Regions from separate parts of the Specibacter sp. BI4 genome, predicted to be linked through region 1. Evidence: predicted binding sites of a transcription regulator. Region 1 holds the regulator's gene; each other region holds the start of a gene.
What was found. Region 1 encodes HrcA, which represses chaperone genes, less so after heat shock. Its sites were predicted from a motif close to TTNGCACTCGNNNNNNNCGAGTGCNAA; they were not measured.
Positions count from the first base shown of each region.

Region 1 (5,918 bases):
GGGAAACGTCGGTGCGGGCGGCCCTGAGCTACCAGCCCGACCACATCTCCGCATACTCGCTCATCGTGGAAGACGGCACCAAGCTGGCGGCCCAGATTCGCCGCGGCCAGGTGCCCAACATCGACGACGACGATCACGCTGTCAAGTACGAGCTTGCCGACGCCCTCTTCCAGGAGGCGGGCCTGTCCTGGTATGAGGTCAGCAACTGGTCGCGCACCCCCGAGGATGCCTGCCAGCACAATCTGGCTTATTGGCGCGGAGACGACTGGTGGGGGCTCGGCCCCGGTGCGCACTCGCACATGGGCGGTGTGCGCTGGTGGAACGTCAAGCACCCCACCGCCTACGCGAACCGGCTGGACAAGGGCGAATCGCCGGCAGCCGGACGGGAAACCCTGGACGCCGACACACGCGAAATGGAACGCATCATGTTGATGTCGAGGCTCTCAGAGGGACTGGCCACGAACACGCTGTCACCGGGCGGCCGAAAGGCTGTTGCCGGGCTCATCGCCCAGGAACTCGTTGACCCGCTCAAGGCCTTCGCCGGGACACTCGTCCTCACGCTGAAGGGCCGGCTCCTGGGCGACGCAGTAACCCGCGCCCTCCTGGATTAACAAAAACTGACCCGCGGTTGTGGTTGTGAAACCGGCGAAATCATGCCGATTGACAACCAGAACTGCGGGTCAGATTGTGCCTGAGTTATTTGTGCCTGAGTTACTTGAGCAGGCGCAGGTTCCAGGCGTAACGGTACGGTTGGCCCTTGTTGACCTGCACCGCGGCGATGACCGAGAAAACTGTCAGCACGGCCCATATCAGCAGTGCCAGCATTGAGCAGGTTGTCGCCATTGACGGGCTGAAGAACGAAAATACCAGGGCTAAAACGTTCAGGAGCACGGCGGCAATTGTCGGCGGCAGCGTGAAGTTCAGCGCTTCAAGTGATTCCTGGGCAGTAAACCTGCCCCGGGGGCCAAGCACCTTATTGATCAGCAGGGACGGAACACAGCCAAGGATGCCGCCGCAATGGGCGATAAAGGCCCACTGCCTCTCTTCTGACGGGGTGAGCGGCAGCTGGGGGGCACCAGATTTTTGGTTTACCGGTTGACTCACAATGACGGGCCTTTCAACAAGCGAAACTGCGGGTCCGGAAGAAAACCGGCCTCTGCACTAGGATACCGGTGCCGTGAGGAAATCGATGACCTCTTCGACACGCCCCAGCAGTGACGGTTCCAGATCCGCATAGGAATTGACCCTGGACAGCAACCGCTGCCAGCCAATCCCAACGTCTTCGGCCGTCGTGTGGGGCCAGCCGAAGGCCTTGAGGATGCCGAGCTTCCACTCCATGGATCGCGGGATAACAGGCCATGCAGGGATGCCCAACGTGGCAGGCTTGATGGCCTGCCACACGTCAACGTAGGGGTGTCCCACCACCAGGACATTCTTGTGCATGCCCGGGGCTTTCATGAGATTGGCCACAATCCGTGTTTCCTTCGAGCCGGGCACCAGATGGTCAACCAAAATGCCCAGTCGGCGGTTGGGCCCGGGGGAGAAGTCGGCCACCGCGGCGGCCAGGTCGTCAATGCCGCGCAAGGGCTCAACCACTATCCCTTCCACCCGCAGGTCGTCTCCCCAGACCTTCTCGACCAGTTCGGCGTCGTGCTTCCCCTCAACCCAAATGCGGCTGGCCTTGGCCACCCTGGCCCGGGTGTCGGCCACCTTGACGGATCCGGATGCGGTGCGCAGCTTTTCCTTGGGGGCGCTGTGCACGGGTGCCACAAGCTCGACGGGCTCGCCTTCCAGCAGGAAGCCAAAGCCGAGGGGGAAAGCCCGGATTTTCTCGCGCCTGTCGGCAAGTTCTACAATGTGCATGCCGCCGGACTTCTCCAAACGGACCACCGCCCCCACCCACCCGGACTGGACGTCCTCCACAACCAGCCCGGGGCGGGCGTCAACCTTGCGCAGGGTGCGCGGGGGCGGTGCACTGAGATCTTGGGGTCCCCATTGGTTGTAGTGCACGTAAAAAACCTGACTCTTGGCGTTCGAGGCAACGCTCATGGCGAACGCTGCGGGGTGAAAACCCATGCTAGCCGGTGCCAGTGCGCCCGCGGGTGCATTGTTGGCGTTTGCGGCCATGGGTGGGTCGGTGAAAAGGTATTAGACTTAGCAGTTGGTTGGGTAGAGTGCCAATGCGGGCTTTGTCTGCCCCATTGCAGCAACAGCTGCAGCAATTACAGGATCAGTGCCAGAGAACAGGAGGTGCCGGGCATGAGTGAACCACGCAAGTTGGAGGTTCTGCGGGCCATTGTTGAAGACTATGTGCATACGCGCGAGCCCGTCGGTTCCAAGGCTTTGGTTGACAGGCACCACCTTGGCGTTTCCAGTGCCACCATCCGCAACGACATGGCCGCCCTTGAGGAAGAGGGGTTGATCACAGCCCCGCACACCAGCTCGGGCCGCATCCCCACAGACAAGGGTTACCGGCTCTTCGTCGACCAGCTGTCCTCGGTGAAGCCGCTCTCGGCCGCCGAACGCCGCGCGATCTCGGTCCTGCTCGAGGGCTCCACCGACCTTGACGACGTGCTGGAACGCACCGTGCGGGCACTGGCGCAGCTGACCAACCAGGTCGCCGTCGTGCAGTACCCCAGATCCACGGCCGCCACTGTGCGCCACATTGAGTTTGTGTCCCTGACCGGGCACCAGGTGCTGGTTGTGTTGATTCTGGCCTCCGGCAAGGTGGAGCAAAACGTGATCGACGTCGGGGTTTCCCTCGACGATGCCGCGCTGGCGGGGCTTCGCCGGGTATTCCTGGCCGGGCTGCACGGGGTGGCCGTCGCGGGTCTGGCTGCCGCCGCCGCCAGGATTCCGCCGGGCGTGCCGCACGCCGACCAGGGCCCGGCGGGGCGGCTCGCCCAGGGGCTGGCGATGTTGGCCCGCAGTGCCCGCGAAGACAGGATCGTGATGGCCGGCACGGCCAACCTGGCCCGGTCCAACAATGATTTTCCGCTCAGTATCGGCCCTGTCCTTGACGCGCTTGAGGAACAGGTTGTGCTGCTGCGGCTGCTTGAGGCAATGGCACAGGATTCCTTGGGGATGGCAGTGGTCATAGGCCGCGAAAACCCCCACGATTCCCTTGCCGAGGCATCCGTTGTGGCGAGCAGCTACGGCCCCGGTGAAACCGCCAAACTCGGTGTAGTCGGGCCGACACGGATGGACTACCCCAACACCATGTCCAGCGTACGCGCAGTGGCACAATATCTATCTAGAATTCTGGCCGGTTAAGCGGCCACCGTTTCCACGTAAAGAGAGCAACATTTTGAGTAATCACTACGATGCATTGGGTGTCGCCCGCGACGCGACAGCCGAGGAAATCAAGAAGGCCTACCGCAAGCTTGCCCGCAAGCTTCATCCGGACGTCAACGACGCCCCGGATTCACAGGACCGCTTCAAGGCTGTCACCCATGCCTACGAGGTTCTCTCCGACCCGCAAAAGCGGCGCGTCTACGACACCACTGGCAATGAAAACGGCAACGACAACGGCGCCGGCAACTTTGGCGGTGGCGGCGAGGGCTTTGCGTTCCAGGACATCTTCGAGACGTTCTTTGGCGGCGGCGGGGGCGGTGGCGGCGGACGAGGTCCGGCGTCGCGCACGCGGCGCGGCCAGGACGCCCTCATCACCGTCCGTGTGGAACTGCGTGAGGCAGTCTTTGGCGTGAACAAAAAGCTTGAAATCGACACCGCCATCACGTGCCCCACCTGCGACGGCAGCTGCTGCCGCAAGGGCACGGCGCCCACCACCTGCGACGTTTGCCACGGAAGCGGCCAGATCCAGCGCCCCATGCGCTCCATCCTGGGAAATGTCATGACGCTGGCAACCTGCAACTCCTGCCAGGGCTTTGGCACCATGATCCTTGACCCCTGCAACGAGTGCATGGGGGAAGGGCGCATCCGCGACCGCCGCGCGTTCACCATCAAGGTCCCTGCCGGCGTCAGCACGGGGACCCGGATCCAGCTGGGCGCCCAGGGCGAGGCCGGCCCCGCCGGTGGGCCCGCCGGTGACCTGTACGTGGAGATGAAGGTCAACAATGACCCCGCCTTCATGCGTGAGGGCGATGACCTGCACGCAACACTCAGTGTCCCCATGACGGCTGCGGCACTGGGCACCGAGCTCACTTTTGAGACGTTCGACGGCGAGCAGCCGATCAGCATCAAGCCGGGCGCCCAAGCCGGGGAAGTCATCAATCTGCGCGGCCTCGGGGTCACCCACCTGCGCGGCTTCGGACGAGGGGACTTGAAGGTCCACGTCCACGTAGAAACGCCCACCAAGCCCGACGCCGCCCAGGAAGAGCTGCTGAAGCAGCTGGCGGCCCTGCGCGGCGAGACGTACAGTGAAGGCAAGCTCGTCACCAGCGGCGGCATGTTCGCCAAGCTGCGTGACAAGTTCGGCAGCCTCTAAGCGGCCATGAGCAACCCTGTCTTCCACGCCGCCCCGGAGCTGCTGGCCGGACTCGTGCCCGGGGCGCACTTCACCCTGGACGGGGCTGAGGGCCGCCACGCCACCACCGTCAAGCGGCTCACTGCCGGCGAACCTGTTGACGTGTGCGACGGCGCAGGGCTGCGTTTGGTCTGCACCGTCACCAACGCCGGCAAGGGCACCCTGACGGTCCTCGTTGAGGCTGTGCAGCCCGAGCCCGCCCCCGCCCTTGAGCTCACCTTGGTCCAGGCCCTGGCCAAGGGGGACCGGGACGAACTGGCCATTGAAATGGCCACCGAATTGGGCATCGACACCGTGGTGCCGTGGCAGGCGGAACGCTCAATTGTGCGTTGGAAGATGGACAAGGCAGTCAAGGGGCCGGAGAAGTGGCGCCAGGTCGTGGCCGCCGCCGCGAAACAAGCCAGGCGGGCCTCGGTGCCCAGGGTGGGATCCCTGGCTGGCACCGCAGCCGTCTGCGAACTCATTGCGGACGCCGGCCTGGCCTTGATTTTGCACGAAGACGCCGTGGATTCGGTGGCGACGATTGCCCGGGAGTGGTTCGGGAACAGCGGCCGGCAGCAGTCGGCAGGCCCGGCGGGCGTGCTGATGATTGTCGGCCCCGAAGGCGGCATGAGCGCGGCAGAAGTCGAAGCCTTTGTCGCTGCAGGTGCCCGGACCGCGCTCCTGGGCAGGCATGTGCTGCGCTCCTCGACCGCCGGCCCCGCCGCCGTCGTGCTGCTCAGCCAGGAACTGGGCCGCTGGTAGTCACCGTCCCGCGCCCACCAACAACCTCCCTGCAAAACTGACCCGCAGTTGTGGTCGTAAAAACGCCGATTTTGGGCTGTTTTACGACCACAACTGCGGGTCAGATCTGATGGGGGTGAGGGTGGGGGTGGGGGTGGTGGGGAGCAGGGCGGGCGAATCTACTTGGTGGCGGATCCGCCAATGGTTACCCTCTTCGTGTCCACGCCGACTTTTTTGTCGGGGGCTGCCGGGTCGCTGATGAAGACGGACAGCTCGTAGCTGCCGGGTGGCGGAACCAGGCTGAAACTGAACTCGCTCAATTCATTAGGGACCTGCCCAGTGGCCACGGTCCCGCTCAAATACTGTTCCCCAACGGTGCCGTCGTTGACGTGGGCCAGCGACCACGCAAGGCTTCCCGAGTCTGACACGCCCTGTCCGCCGACTTTAAGCGGCTTGTTCGTGTACGTGGACCCGTCGGCCGGGTCAATAATCCAGACGGGGGCCACAAACCCGGCATTGCGGGTCAAGGGCTTGTCCAGGGGGACATGGCCAAAAGCCTTGTAGCCGGTGTGCCCGTCGACCAGGACGGAGACCTGTATCGATGTTCCCGTGTCGACAAGCCCTGCCATGGCAGCCGCAGCGGTTGCGGTGTAAACCAGCTGGGACATGGATCGTTCGGCCATGCCCGCATCGACTTTATTGCCAAAGG
Region 1 covers NZ_CM155265.1:2,633,944-2,639,861, forward strand. The annotation lists gene hemW (radical SAM family heme chaperone HemW) at 1-611, shown strand, start outside; gene AC1L6K_RS12090 (DUF4870 domain-containing protein) at 712-1,104, opposite strand; gene AC1L6K_RS12095 (DUF3097 domain-containing protein) at 1,162-2,010, opposite strand; gene hrcA (heat-inducible transcriptional repressor HrcA) at 2,260-3,273, shown strand; gene dnaJ (molecular chaperone DnaJ) at 3,308-4,447, shown strand; gene AC1L6K_RS12110 (16S rRNA (uracil(1498)-N(3))-methyltransferase) at 4,454-5,230, shown strand; gene AC1L6K_RS12115 (GerMN domain-containing protein) at 5,389-5,918, opposite strand, start outside.

Region 2 (5,918 bases), 1.5 Mb from region 1:
TGCGATACGTCAGAATGGCGGTGTTGGTGTCCAGCTGGGCCAGTGACAGGACCTGCAAATCAATGCTGGTCGATTCTTCATCGGCGAACATCTCCAAGATCTCCTGCCGGTTCCAGCGTCGGCCGGACGCTCCGATTTCTTCAAAGTCAGGATGCAACAGCTCCCCCGCCCGCAAGGGATCGGACCGGACCGCGGGATCCAGCAGCTCCCGCTCCAGCTGCACAACGGTTTCCAGCGATTCGGACCGTTGCTCCGTGAAGGCCGGATCGGCTTCGTCATCCAGCATGGAAAACAGGTCAGGTTGTTCCAACTCGTCCAGCAGCAAGGCGGTCTGTACGGGAGCAGTCGAAAACTCTCCCGCGGTTGACTTGGAGATCAAGTGGTCAGCATTGCCGTTGGCCGGCGGCTGGCCCGCAGTGGGGGCCGACGTCGCGGCGGCTGATCCTTCGGCGGCGGCCTGACCGGCGCCGGGGAAACCCGGCCCCGGGTTCGGGGCTCGTTTTGCCTGGTAGGCCGTTGCGGCGTCACGGGCTCGGACATCGGCGGCTTCGTTCAGGTCGTGGCCCGCGTGCCCCTTGACCCATTCAAAGGTGTATTTCCGTCCGGCAATGGCTGCATCAATTTCCTTGAGCAACTCGATGTTGAGCACGGGCTTCCCATCGGATTTGCGCCAGCCCTTGCGTTTCCATCCGGGCATCCACTTGGTGACGCTGTTGATGACGTATTGGCTGTCGCACAGGATGTGCAGCGGTTCCTGCGGGAGGTGGGCTGTGGACTTGAACAAGTCCAGGACTGCCATGAGCTCACCCATGTTGTTGGTTCCGTGTGGCCAGCCGCCAGCACCCCAGCAGTTGTCATCGACGTACCAAGCCCAGCCCGCAGGACCGGGATTTCCCAAAGCCGAACCATCGGCAGCAGCAACAATTGTCATGACCCCATACTTTCAGACTCCACTGACATTTAAGTGCAAAGGGTCGCTGCAGCCGCAGTTTCGGGCACACAAAAGGCGCCACCACCCTCGGGGCGATGGCGCCTTTTGTTAGTCGAACGGGTGTTGGGGACTAGAAGCCGCCCATGCCACCCATGCCGCCCATGTCGTCTCCGCCGCCGCCAGCCGGAGCAGCCTTCTCAGGCTTGTCTGCGACAACAGCTTCGGTGGTGAGGAACAGACCGGCAATGGATGCCGCGTTCTGCAGGGCAGAGCGGGTGACCTTTACCGGGTCATTGACGCCAGCAGCCAGCAGGTCTTCGTAAACGCCGGTTGCAGCGTTCAGACCGTGGCCGATGGGCAAGCCGCGGACCTTGTCCACAACTACGCCGGGCTCCATGCCTGCGTTGAAGGCAATCTGCTTCAACGGAGCATCGATGGCAACGCGGACGATGTTCGCGCCAGTTGCTTCGTCGCCGGTCAGGTTCAAGCCTTCGAACGCCGTAACGCCTGCCTGGATCAAGGCAACGCCACCGCCGGGGACGATGCCCTCTTCGACAGCAGCCTTTGCGTTGCGCACTGCATCTTCGATGCGGTGCTTGCGCTCCTTGAGCTCAACTTCGGTTGCGGCACCGGCCTTGATGACTGCAACGCCGCCGGCCAGCTTGGCCAGTCGTTCCTGCAGCTTCTCGCGGTCGTAGTCGGAATCGGAGTTTTCGATCTCGGCACGGATCTGTGCAACACGGCCGGCAATGGCTTCGGCATCGCCGGCTCCATCGACGATCGTGGTCTCGTCCTTGGTCACAACAACCTTGCGGGCCTTGCCCAACAGGTCGAGTGTGGTGTTTTCGAGCTTCAGGCCGACTTCTTCAGCGATGACCTGGCCACCGGTGAGGATGGCGATGTCAGCGAGCTGAGCCTTGCGGCGGTCGCCGAAGCCCGGAGCCTTGACTGCAACGGACTTGAACAGGCCGCGGATCTTGTTCACGATCAACGTGGCAAGAGCTTCGCCCTCAATGTCTTCGGCGATGATCAGCAGCGGCTTGTTGGACGCCATGACCTTTTCCAGAACGGCGACCAGGTCCTTGACGCTGGAGACCTTGGAGTTCACGATCAGGATGTACGGGTCTTCAAGAACCGTTTCCTGTCGCTCAGTGTCGGTCACGAAGTACGCGGAGATGTAACCCTTGTCGAAGCGCATGCCCTCGGTGAGCTCGAGTTCCAGGCCGAAGGTGTTGGACTCCTCGACGGTGATAACACCTTCCTTGCCAACCTTGTCCAGTGCTTCGGCAATAAGTGCACCGATCTCGGGGTCCCCGGCGGAGATGGACGCGGTTGCGGCGATCTCTTCCTTGGTCTCGATTTCCTTGGCGGAAGCGAGCAGCTGCTCGATGACGGCTGCAACAGCCTTCTCGATGCCGCGCTTAAGTGACAGCGGGTCGGCGCCGGCGGCTACGTTGCGCAGGCCTTCCTTGACGAGTGCCTGTGCCAGCACGGTGGCCGTGGTGGTGCCGTCGCCGGCAATGTCGTCAGTCTTCTTGGCGACTTCCTTGACCAGCTCGGCGCCGATCTTCTCGTAAGGATCGTCAAGTTCGATTTCCTTGGCGATGGAAACACCATCGTTGGTGATTGTGGGTGCTCCCCACTTTTTTTCGAGAACAACGTTGCGACCGCGCGGGCCCAAGGTGACCTTGACAGCGTCGGCGAGGATGTTCAACCCACGCTCAAGGCCGCGGCGTGCCTCTTCATCAAATGCAATGAGTTTGGCCATGGAGGCTTCAGTCCTTTCGGGACAGTCATTTCGGATAGAGAGATCCTCATTGCGGCGCCCGCGACGGACGGATTCCCAGCCAATGATCTATTTACACCGGCTGCGAACCCTCGCCCAATGAGGAAAGTTCAATCCTCCGACGGCGGTTGAACAGCTAATAATTAGCAGTCACCACCTCAGAGTGCTAACTCAATAATTAGCACCCGGCACCACAGAGTGCAAGTGGGAAGCCGAGTATCGGCTTGTGGCGAACGCCAGCAGAAGCACACCGGGCAGGCAAAGCCGCACGGTTGCCGGCAAGAACCACCCCCGGGCTGCGTCAACGGAGGCCGCGAACGCGTCATGCCGACCATCTGGGAACGAGCCAGTTTGTATAGGTACGAATCGGCACTGTTTGGCATCGAGACAGTTTGAGCTCCACTTAGCTTGGATTCGATGCCGACAGTCACAGTCGCGACTCACTGGCGGGCTGCTCTTTCGGAGAGCCCCATGAACAGATAGCGTGGTGCCTGTAAGTATTCCGATGCACGCATAAGCAATTTACACCCTGCCTCCCGGCAGCGGCGTGTGCCACAGCACTAGCACCAGGAGACACCATGAGTGAAAATATCAACCCCGAAAAGACTCCGCCGGCCGAGCCCGAGGTTCCTGCCGGCTACGACCAGCCCGCCAGCTATGCCGCCGGCAGCCAGGCACCGCCCAGCTACGAGGCGCCCGCGTCGTTCGAGCCCCCAGCCGCCCCGAGCTACCAGGAGCCGGCGGAACCGCAGGCTCCGAGCTACCCGCAGCCAGGCGCCCAGCAGGGCTATCCGCAGCAGAACATGCAGCAGGGGTACCAGCAGCCGGGGTATGGTGTCGCTCCGGGTGGAGAGCAGAAGTCCAAGGTGGTTGCCGGTATCCTCGGCATTCTGCTTGGCGGCTTGGGCATCCACAACTTTTACCTGGGCAAGAACAAGAACGCCTTGATCCAGCTGCTGGTTTCAGTACTCAGCATCGGCTTCCTCTACCCGGTCATGGCAATCTGGGGCTTGGTCGAGGGCATCTTGATCCTCATCGGCCAGGACGGCTACCGCACAGACGCCAAGGGCATCCCGCTCAAAGACTAATTCCCGGAGCGCGGCGGACCTGTCTGCCGTTGCCGAAGGTATGTAGTACGACGGAGATGGGCACCCTTCAGCAGAGAGGTGCCCATCTCCGTCGTATGTTAAGCGCTGTGCTTGAAGGGTAGTTTTTGAAGTGCAGGCAGCCAGGCCCGCGGCCGGGACCGCCGCACCCCGCATGAGCCGGCACAACAACGGCCCCCACATCATTGACGTGGGGGCCGTTGACATGCGTGGTGAGAGTTAGGCGCCGGGCCCCAACACCACCGAGAGCGGCACTCCCAGCTCTGCGGTGTCGACCACTGTCGGAATGTTCAACAATACACCAAGTGCTTCCGCGTTGGCCTTCTGCTCCACGCCGTTGTAGAAGATTACTGACGTTGTCTGGGGCTGCCCCGCCCAGTTGGCCGACTGCGAAACCGCCCAGCCGTCGGCCGTGACGAGCCCGGAGTACCGTGCGGCCAGCCCGGAGATGCCGGTGGCATTGAAAATTGCCACCGGAGCACTCTTGTCGACCACGGAGTCGGGCGTGGACTCAGCAGTGGGCGACGGTGCTTCCTCAGGAGCTGGTGTGGGCGCTTTCGTGGGAATAGCCGCCGGGGTTGCTGCGGGAGCCGAGGACGAGTTCACCGCAACCGGGGGCGGCGTGGTGTTGTTGAGCACCTTGGGCACGATGAGAAACGCAAAAAAGCCAACGCACAGCACCGCAATTCCAAAAATCATCAACGGCATCAACGAGCGCCTTTGCGGCCCCATCGAGGTCCGGTGGACGCCGTGGCGTGCCGAACTCTCCTCAACGGCGTCGAATTCATCCCGCGGGTATTTACTCATTGTGCAGTGTTGTCCTTGTGGGTACGTTGGGTGAGGGGCGCGTCAGTTGCCCAGCCGGCGTGCGGATCGGGCCTGTTGACGTGACGTACGTAGTCTACGCAACCGTTTGACCAGCATGGGGTCATAGGCCAATGCCGCATCCGTGTCGATCAGGGCGTTCAAGACCTGGTAATAATGGGTCGCTGAAAGGTCGAACATGTCGCGGATGGCCTGTTCCTTGGCGCCGGCGTATTTCCACCATTGCCGTTCCAGGTCAAGCATTTGGCCGTCGCGTTCGCTGATCCCGTCCCGGGATGCCGCCGCTGGGGCCGGGTCCGCCAGGGCATTATCCGCCGGGTCCTGCCCGTGCTGGACTGCATCGGCCACAACAGCCCTCCCTTGAAATTCTCGCGTTCCGGCCCATGGTCAATGGCCCGCTCTGTCCATAATAAGGGCGAATCACAGCTATGTCATTTGGGCTGCTGTGGACGAGCCGCCCGCGGGCTCCCGATGTGCAGGAATGAACGGCGCCGCGATGGACCGCGCGCCCGCCGCCGATGGTCCACAATGGAGACCATGGACAGCACCCCCGGACTCTTTGACCTCCCAGCCCCCGCCCCGTGGGACTCCCGGCAGTTGGAGGCCCTGGCCACCTTGCGCACCGCTCCCCTGACCATGATGGCCACCGATTGGGCAGCAGCACTGGCCCCCTTGGATGCCACCTTGCGCAACTTGGGTGCCATGCTGGCCAAGGAGTACGACGCCGGAACCCGCTTCCTGCCCCAACCCACCCAGGTGCTGCGTGCGCTGGGCACGCCCCTGGCGGAGGTCAAGGTCTTGATCGTCGGCCAGGACCCGTACCCGACACCGGGGCACTCGGTGGGCCTCGCATTCTCGGTGGACAGGACAACGCGTCCGCTCCCCCGCAGCCTGAACAACATTTACAAGGAACTCGAAGCCGACCTGGGCATAACCCCCGCCGCCCACGGCGACCTCACCGCCTGGGCCGGACAGGGTGTCCTGCTGCTCAACAGGGTTCTCACGGTGGCGCCCGGAGCGGCAGGTTCGCACCGCCGTCGTGGGTGGGAAGAAGTCACCGAGGCTGTCATTGCGGCGCTTGCGGCCAGAAACAAGCCGCTGGTCAGTGTGTTGTGGGGCAGGGATGCCCAGCGCCTGGCTCCCCTGCTGGCAGGCACAGCGGTGGTCGAGTCGGTCCACCCCAGCCCGTTGTCGGCGTCGCGGGGCTTCTTTGGTTCCAAGCCCTTCAGCCGCGTCAACAATCTGCTGGTAGCGCAAGGCGCCGTTCCGA
Region 2 covers NZ_CM155265.1:4,175,219-4,181,136, forward strand. The annotation lists gene AC1L6K_RS18915 (RNase H family protein) at 1-931, opposite strand, end outside; gene groL (chaperonin GroEL) at 1,062-2,699, opposite strand; gene AC1L6K_RS18925 (TM2 domain-containing protein) at 3,296-3,805, shown strand; gene AC1L6K_RS18930 (LytR C-terminal domain-containing protein) at 4,043-4,630, opposite strand; gene AC1L6K_RS18935 (DUF3263 domain-containing protein) at 4,673-4,951, opposite strand; gene AC1L6K_RS18940 (uracil-DNA glycosylase) at 5,186-5,918, shown strand, end outside.
Region 2: the regulator HrcA is predicted to act here: its motif matches at 2,861-2,887, upstream of groL (chaperonin GroEL).

Region 3 (5,918 bases), 1.4 Mb from region 1:
CAAACTCACCTCGCCTCCGGTCCGGGGCGGATCCGCTGGCGGCTGGCCCAACAGTGGACAGAAATCGTTGCTGGACGCAACCGCCAAGGCGAGATGCTCCGGAATGTGTTGAAGGACGGCCGGGTGTCCCTGACGGCACTGGGCGCGCAGGCACCTGACCTGCTGCGGAACCTGGCTCCCGTCTTTGTGCTGAGCCCGCTGGTGGTGCCCTCGGCCATCCCGGCAGATTTCCACTTTGACGCGGTCGTGATTTTGGATGCCGAATCGACCTCGCTGCAGTCAGCACTGCCGGCACTGGCCCGGGCCGGCCAGGTGGTTGCCTTTGGCGACGAGCAAACGGCCTGCCCCAAGAGCTTCAGCGTTGCCGTCGGCGCCCCGGGGGACCGCGGTTCCGGGCAGCACCCCCTCGAAAGCGTCTTTGGCGCACTCTCAAGGGTGCTTCCGCGGCACCGCCTCACTGTTTCCTATCGAGCCGTTGATGAGGACCTGGTGCGCCAGCTCAGCAGCGGATTCTACGACTCGCAGCTGGAACGGCTGCCTGACGGCAGGGCCGTGACAGGGCTTGAACGCGCCCTCACCGTTGACTACCTCCCTGACGGCAAGGGCCTGCCCGGTGCCGGCGACGGTGGTGTTGAGTCGGTGGTGGCTGAGGTCAACCGGATTGTTGACCTGGTCTTCGAGCACGCCAGGGTGCGGCCCCGCGAATCGCTGGCCATCATCACTGCCAGCGAGCGACACGCGGTGAGGGTGGCCCAGGCCATCCGCCTGCAAATGGCCAACCATCCGCTGCTGGCTGAATTCTTTGCCTCGGGTCCTGAGTCGTTCCGTGTGGTCACCGTGGACAGGGCGGCGGGACTTGTCAGGGATCGGGTCATCTTCTCCCTGGGCTTTGGCCGCACCCCGCATGGTCGCGCGCTGCACGGCTTCGGGCCCTTGTCCGAGCCTGACGGCCGTGCCAAGTTTGCCTTGGCCATGACCCGGGCCCGGACCCACATTCACATTGTCACGTGCTTCCGTCCCGAGGATTTGGACGAAAGCAGGCTGAGTTTTGGTGCCGTTGATTTCTTCGAACTCCTTGACCGTGAACTTGCCGGGAACTCCTTGCTGGGCACACCGGCAACACGCGCCCTCGACAGTGAGCGCGACACCGGTGAGGATCCCCTGGTGGCAGATTTGGCTGACAGGCTTCGTGCCCGTGGTGCGCGTGTGTGGCACCATTACGACGGCGCCCTGGACATGGCAGCTGCCCCGGATCCCGTCCAGCTGCTTGGCCGGGAAGACCATGAAATTCCCGACCCGGTGGCTGTTGAATCGGATGGCACGGCCCGATACCAGAACATGAGCGTGCGCGAACGAAGCCGGTTGCGGCCGCAGATGCTTGAGCGGTTGGGCTGGCGGTATGTTCCGCTGTGGACGATTGAAGTCTTTACGGACCCGTCCAGCTGTGCCGACCAGATTGGCAAGTATCTGAGACTGCCTGCGACCAGCGGAGATGCTGAGCTGGCATCCCTGCTGGGCACATCCGATGACGCGTCAATGACAGCCGTGATCGATTCGCCCCGCTCACGGCACCGCACCGGCGCTGCCCCGGAACGGGCCGCAGGGGACAACGCAGCCTCAGGGGACGCTGCAAACGTGCCGTCGGGCGAGGTGGCCGTAAACGATTCGCGGCCCGCCAAGGATGCAGAAATATCAAGGACCAGTGAAGAGAGCGTGACAGCAGTGAGTGGGGCCCAAGAGACGCCGGCCGGCAATGCAGCTGACGATGCCCCGACGTCAACGTCGTCAATGACGGCACCGGCAACGGAGTCGACCTTGCTGCCCAAGGTGGCTCCCAACGACGCCGACCACACATGGGGCGACGCGCCCTCCGACCGCGGCCATGACGCATGGCTGCGCGAGAACAAGCCCCCGCATTGGGGCTGAGGACGGGCGTGGCCACACCACCGAAAATACCGGGCATGGGCGCGTTCAAGGACAAGAACACCGGGACACCCAAACCGGCAGCTCCACGACCGGTGGCTGTGGCCGCGTGGTTGCTGGTTGTTGCCGCAGCAGTGCAGGTAGTGGCCTCGATCATGGCAGTGGCCTACGCAGTGTCGCCTGACCGCCTCGTGTCGATTCAAGCCCAGATCGACACCATGAGCGGATCCGTGCCGAGCCTTGAATCCATGCGGAACATGGGTGTGATCACAGTGCTCCTGGCCGGTGTTGCCACCGTGTGCGCGTATTTGCTGTTTGCCTTCTTTCTGCACAAGGGCCGGACCTGGGCCAGGGTTGCGGTGGGCGTGCTGGTGGTGCTGACCTTGACTCAGCTGGTCGGATTCACCCTGCCGCAGGGCCTGACCACCGCGGCACAGCTCGTACTCGGTGGCATCGCCGCCGGCTTGTGCTATTTGCCTGCGCCAAACAATTACTTCGCGGCCGTCAAAGCCGCCAGGAACTAACCGGCCGCCAGCCGGGCGTCTGCGCATCAATTCAGCAGGATCAGGAATACCTTTCCGCGGTTGATGGCGCCTGCCAGCTGGACGGACTGGCTGGCTGACGCCGCCACGACGACAATTCCCTCGTTTTCCTGTGCCGGGAGCAGCCCTCCGCCCGACCGGGCCAGGGAAGGTGTCCACAATACAGGCACATTTTCTGCCAGCACCTCATTGCTGACGGGCCCGTCCATGCCTTGGGTGCTGCTCAACACAACCGTGACCAGCTGGCCCTGGTGCAGCAGGGCGAGTGTGGACGGATCGCTCAGCCGCAGGGGCACGGCCTGGCTGCCGGAAGGGGACCCAATCAGCAGGCCGTTTCCCAGCAGCGATGCATCCGTGAGCACTTCGCCGCGGCGGACGGGACCGGACACCTGCCCTCCCTCCCAGCTGCCGGGCACGCCGGTACCAGTCGCAGACGCGGCCGTGCCAGCGGCCGGGAGCAATGCGCCGTCGGGCACCATGCGGGGACTCACCGTGGCGGCGAGCACGTCGTCCTTGGCAAGAATGTGGCCTGCCGGCAGATCACGGGCCGCAACCAGCACGGTGGTGGTGGCAGGGCTTGCCGGGGTGAGCTGCTGGACGGCAACGGCCGCCGCAACGCAGAGCAGGAGGGCCGCGAACAGCCGCCGGCGGCGCGCCATGAGCCGAAGAATCCTTTGGAGGGGCGACGGCGCCGCAGCACGTCCCGACCAGGAACGGGAGCTCCAGGCGGGCCCCGGATAAACGGGCGGGCTTGGGGGAGTGCGTGCGGGCTTCATGAGCCAACGCTAGGCCCGCCTGGCGGGCCCGCAACAGGGGTGCTCAACTGAATGTGGACAGCCTCGGGGCCAGCTGGGCCTGTGGGGGAATTACTGGGGAAATGCGATGGCCCGTGCACGGACCTTGCAGCGGCGGTCCGTTGTTAGCTGGACACGCCGGCGGTTGCCGGGCTCTTGGCCCCTTTGCTGCCTGAATCAGAATTGCTTGAAGTCGCGCTGCTTGACTCCGAGGACTTGGCCGCAGCGGAGCTGCCGGCCGACGCACTTGCGGAGTCGGAAGCGCCTGCGGCGGAAGCTGCCGGAATCGAGCTGGCGGCAGAGCGTGAGTCAGTGCGGTAGAAACCCGAGCCCTTGAACACGACACCCACCGAATTGAACTTCTTGCGCAGGTTTCCGCGGCATTCCGGGCAGACAGTCAGGGAATCGTCGGTGAACGACTGCTGGATGTCAAAGGCGTGGCCGCAATCTTTGCAGGCGTAGGCGTACGTGGGCACTGAATTTCCTCCTGGATACATGCGTCGGGACCCTGTGATCACCAGTCGCGTGGCTGGCAGTCCATGGTCCCAAGTGCTGATTCTACCATCTGCAGCTAAAACGCCCGCCGGAGCCTGGTCATTCCCGACGCTTCAGTGTTGCAGACGCCGGGGCTTCATTGAAGACTGTCGGCACCGGATCCCACCAGGATGTGTCCGGCCGGGGTGATCAGGCAATCAACAGGCACATCCAAGGCGTCGTGGGGGAGCAGCCCCGCTGCCAGAACTTCATGGTCATGGACGACGGCGGCGACGGGAACCGAGGCGGCCCCCGCCAAAAACCTGTCATAGTAGCCGCCGCCCTGTCCCAGCCGCACCCCTGAGTCGTCCGCGGCGAGTGCCGGGACGAAGATCGCCTGAACGGAATCCAACCGGTTGAAGGGGAGCCGGGGCCCTGGTGGTTCCATGACAGGGGCAAGGCTGCTTCGGACCAGCTCCACGCCCGCATGCCAGCGCGTCCAGCTGAGCTGCTTGCCGGGTTCACACACGGGAACATAGACGGTGTGCCCGGCAGCCGCCAAGGCCTCCAGGAGCGCATCTGTCGGCGGCTCGCCACCCGTGGAAATGTAAGCGCACACGGCAGTTCCGGCGGCGTGGCCGGAACCCGCATCGCCACCCGCACGGCCATCCGCGCCTCCGGCCGCATCGGCGAAGGAACCGAGAGTCCCCAGCCATCGCAGTGCCGTCCGGGACAAGTCCACGCCAAGTGCAGCCCACGCGGCGGCCGAAGTGTCGGAGCGGGCTTCCGTGCGGCGGGCACGCAGCGTGGCGCGCCACGCTGCCTTCTCAAGTGTGCTCATGCTGGTCCTGTCGGGGCTGTGAAAACTATCGCTGCTGCCATTATCCGTGGTTTTCGGGCTGTTTCAGCTAACCTAAGGGCATGACTTCTGCAAAAACTGTACGCAAGGCCGTAATTCCCGCTGCAGGCTTGGGAACACGTTTCTTGCCCGCAACCAAAGCAATGCCCAAGGAAATGCTGCCGGTCGTGGACAAGCCTGCCATCCAGTACGTGGTTCAGGAAGCCGTCAGTGCCGGCCTGACCGACGTGCTGATGATTACAGGGCGCAACAAGCGAGCCCTGGAAGACCACTTTGACCGTGTTCCCGTGACGGAGCAGCTGCTGGAGGAAAAGGGCGACACCGAGCGTCTCAACGCGATCCAACACGCTACCGAGCTGGGCGAAATCCACTACGTCCGCCAGGGCGACCCCAAGGGCCTGGGCCACGCAGTGTTGCGTGCCAAAACCCATGTGGGCGACGAGCCGTTTGCCGTGCTCCTGGGTGATGACCTGATCGACGAGCGCGATGAGCTGCTGACCACCATGATCGAGGTGCAACAACGCACCGGAGGCTCCGTCATTGCCTTGATCGAGGTTCCGCAAGACAAGATTTCCTCTTATGGCTGTGCCGACATGAGCGTTGTCGAGGGCGAAAACTATGTCCGCGTCAACCATCTCGTGGAGAAGCCCTCAGTTGAGGAAGCACCCTCCAACCTGGCCGTCATCGGCCGCTACGTGCTGCACCCGGCCGTATTCGAGGTTCTCGAAAACACGCCTCCGGGACGTGGCAATGAGATCCAGCTGACCGACGCCCTGCAGACCCTTGCCACCATGGAGGGCGAGGGCGGCGGCGTGTACGGCGTCGTGTTCTCCGGCCGTCGATACGACACCGGTGACAAGCTCAGCTACCTGAAGGCAGTCGTCACCCTCGCCTGCGAAAACGAAGAACTCGGCGATGACCTGCGCGACTGGCTGAGCGGGTTCACAGCCGACTTCAAGGGCTAGTTGCGTGTGGGGGCAGGCTATCTGGCCGGTGACCTTGGAATGTGGTGATTTGGTCCTGCGCCCCATCAAGCTTCGCGACAAGGCCGAGTGGACGCGCGTACGCAACCGCAATTCAGCCTGGCTGCAGCCGTGGGAGGCCAGCAACCCCGCCGGGCAGGGCGAGCTGCCCACCTATTCGGGGATGGTGCGGGTCTTGAACAGGCAGGCCCGCGAGGGCTCGGCCCTGCCGTTCATCATCACCGAGCGGATGCCCGACCGGCCCAGGCCGGCCATTGTGGGCCAGCTGACGGTGTCATCAATCATGTGGGGCTCCGCCATGTCGGCAACCCTGGGGTATTGGGTTGACCAGGGGCGTGCAGGG
Region 3 covers NZ_CM155265.1:1,233,993-1,239,910, forward strand. The annotation lists gene AC1L6K_RS05785 (AAA family ATPase) at 1-1,926, shown strand, start outside; gene AC1L6K_RS05790 (hypothetical protein) at 1,962-2,447, shown strand; gene AC1L6K_RS05795 (SAF domain-containing protein) at 2,474-3,124, opposite strand; gene AC1L6K_RS05800 (FmdB family zinc ribbon protein) at 3,385-3,735, opposite strand; gene AC1L6K_RS05805 (5-formyltetrahydrofolate cyclo-ligase) at 3,891-4,574, opposite strand; gene galU (UTP--glucose-1-phosphate uridylyltransferase GalU) at 4,655-5,557, shown strand; gene AC1L6K_RS05815 (GNAT family N-acetyltransferase) at 5,562-5,918, shown strand, end outside.
Region 3: the regulator HrcA is predicted to act here: its motif matches at 3,789-3,815, upstream of AC1L6K_RS05800 (FmdB family zinc ribbon protein).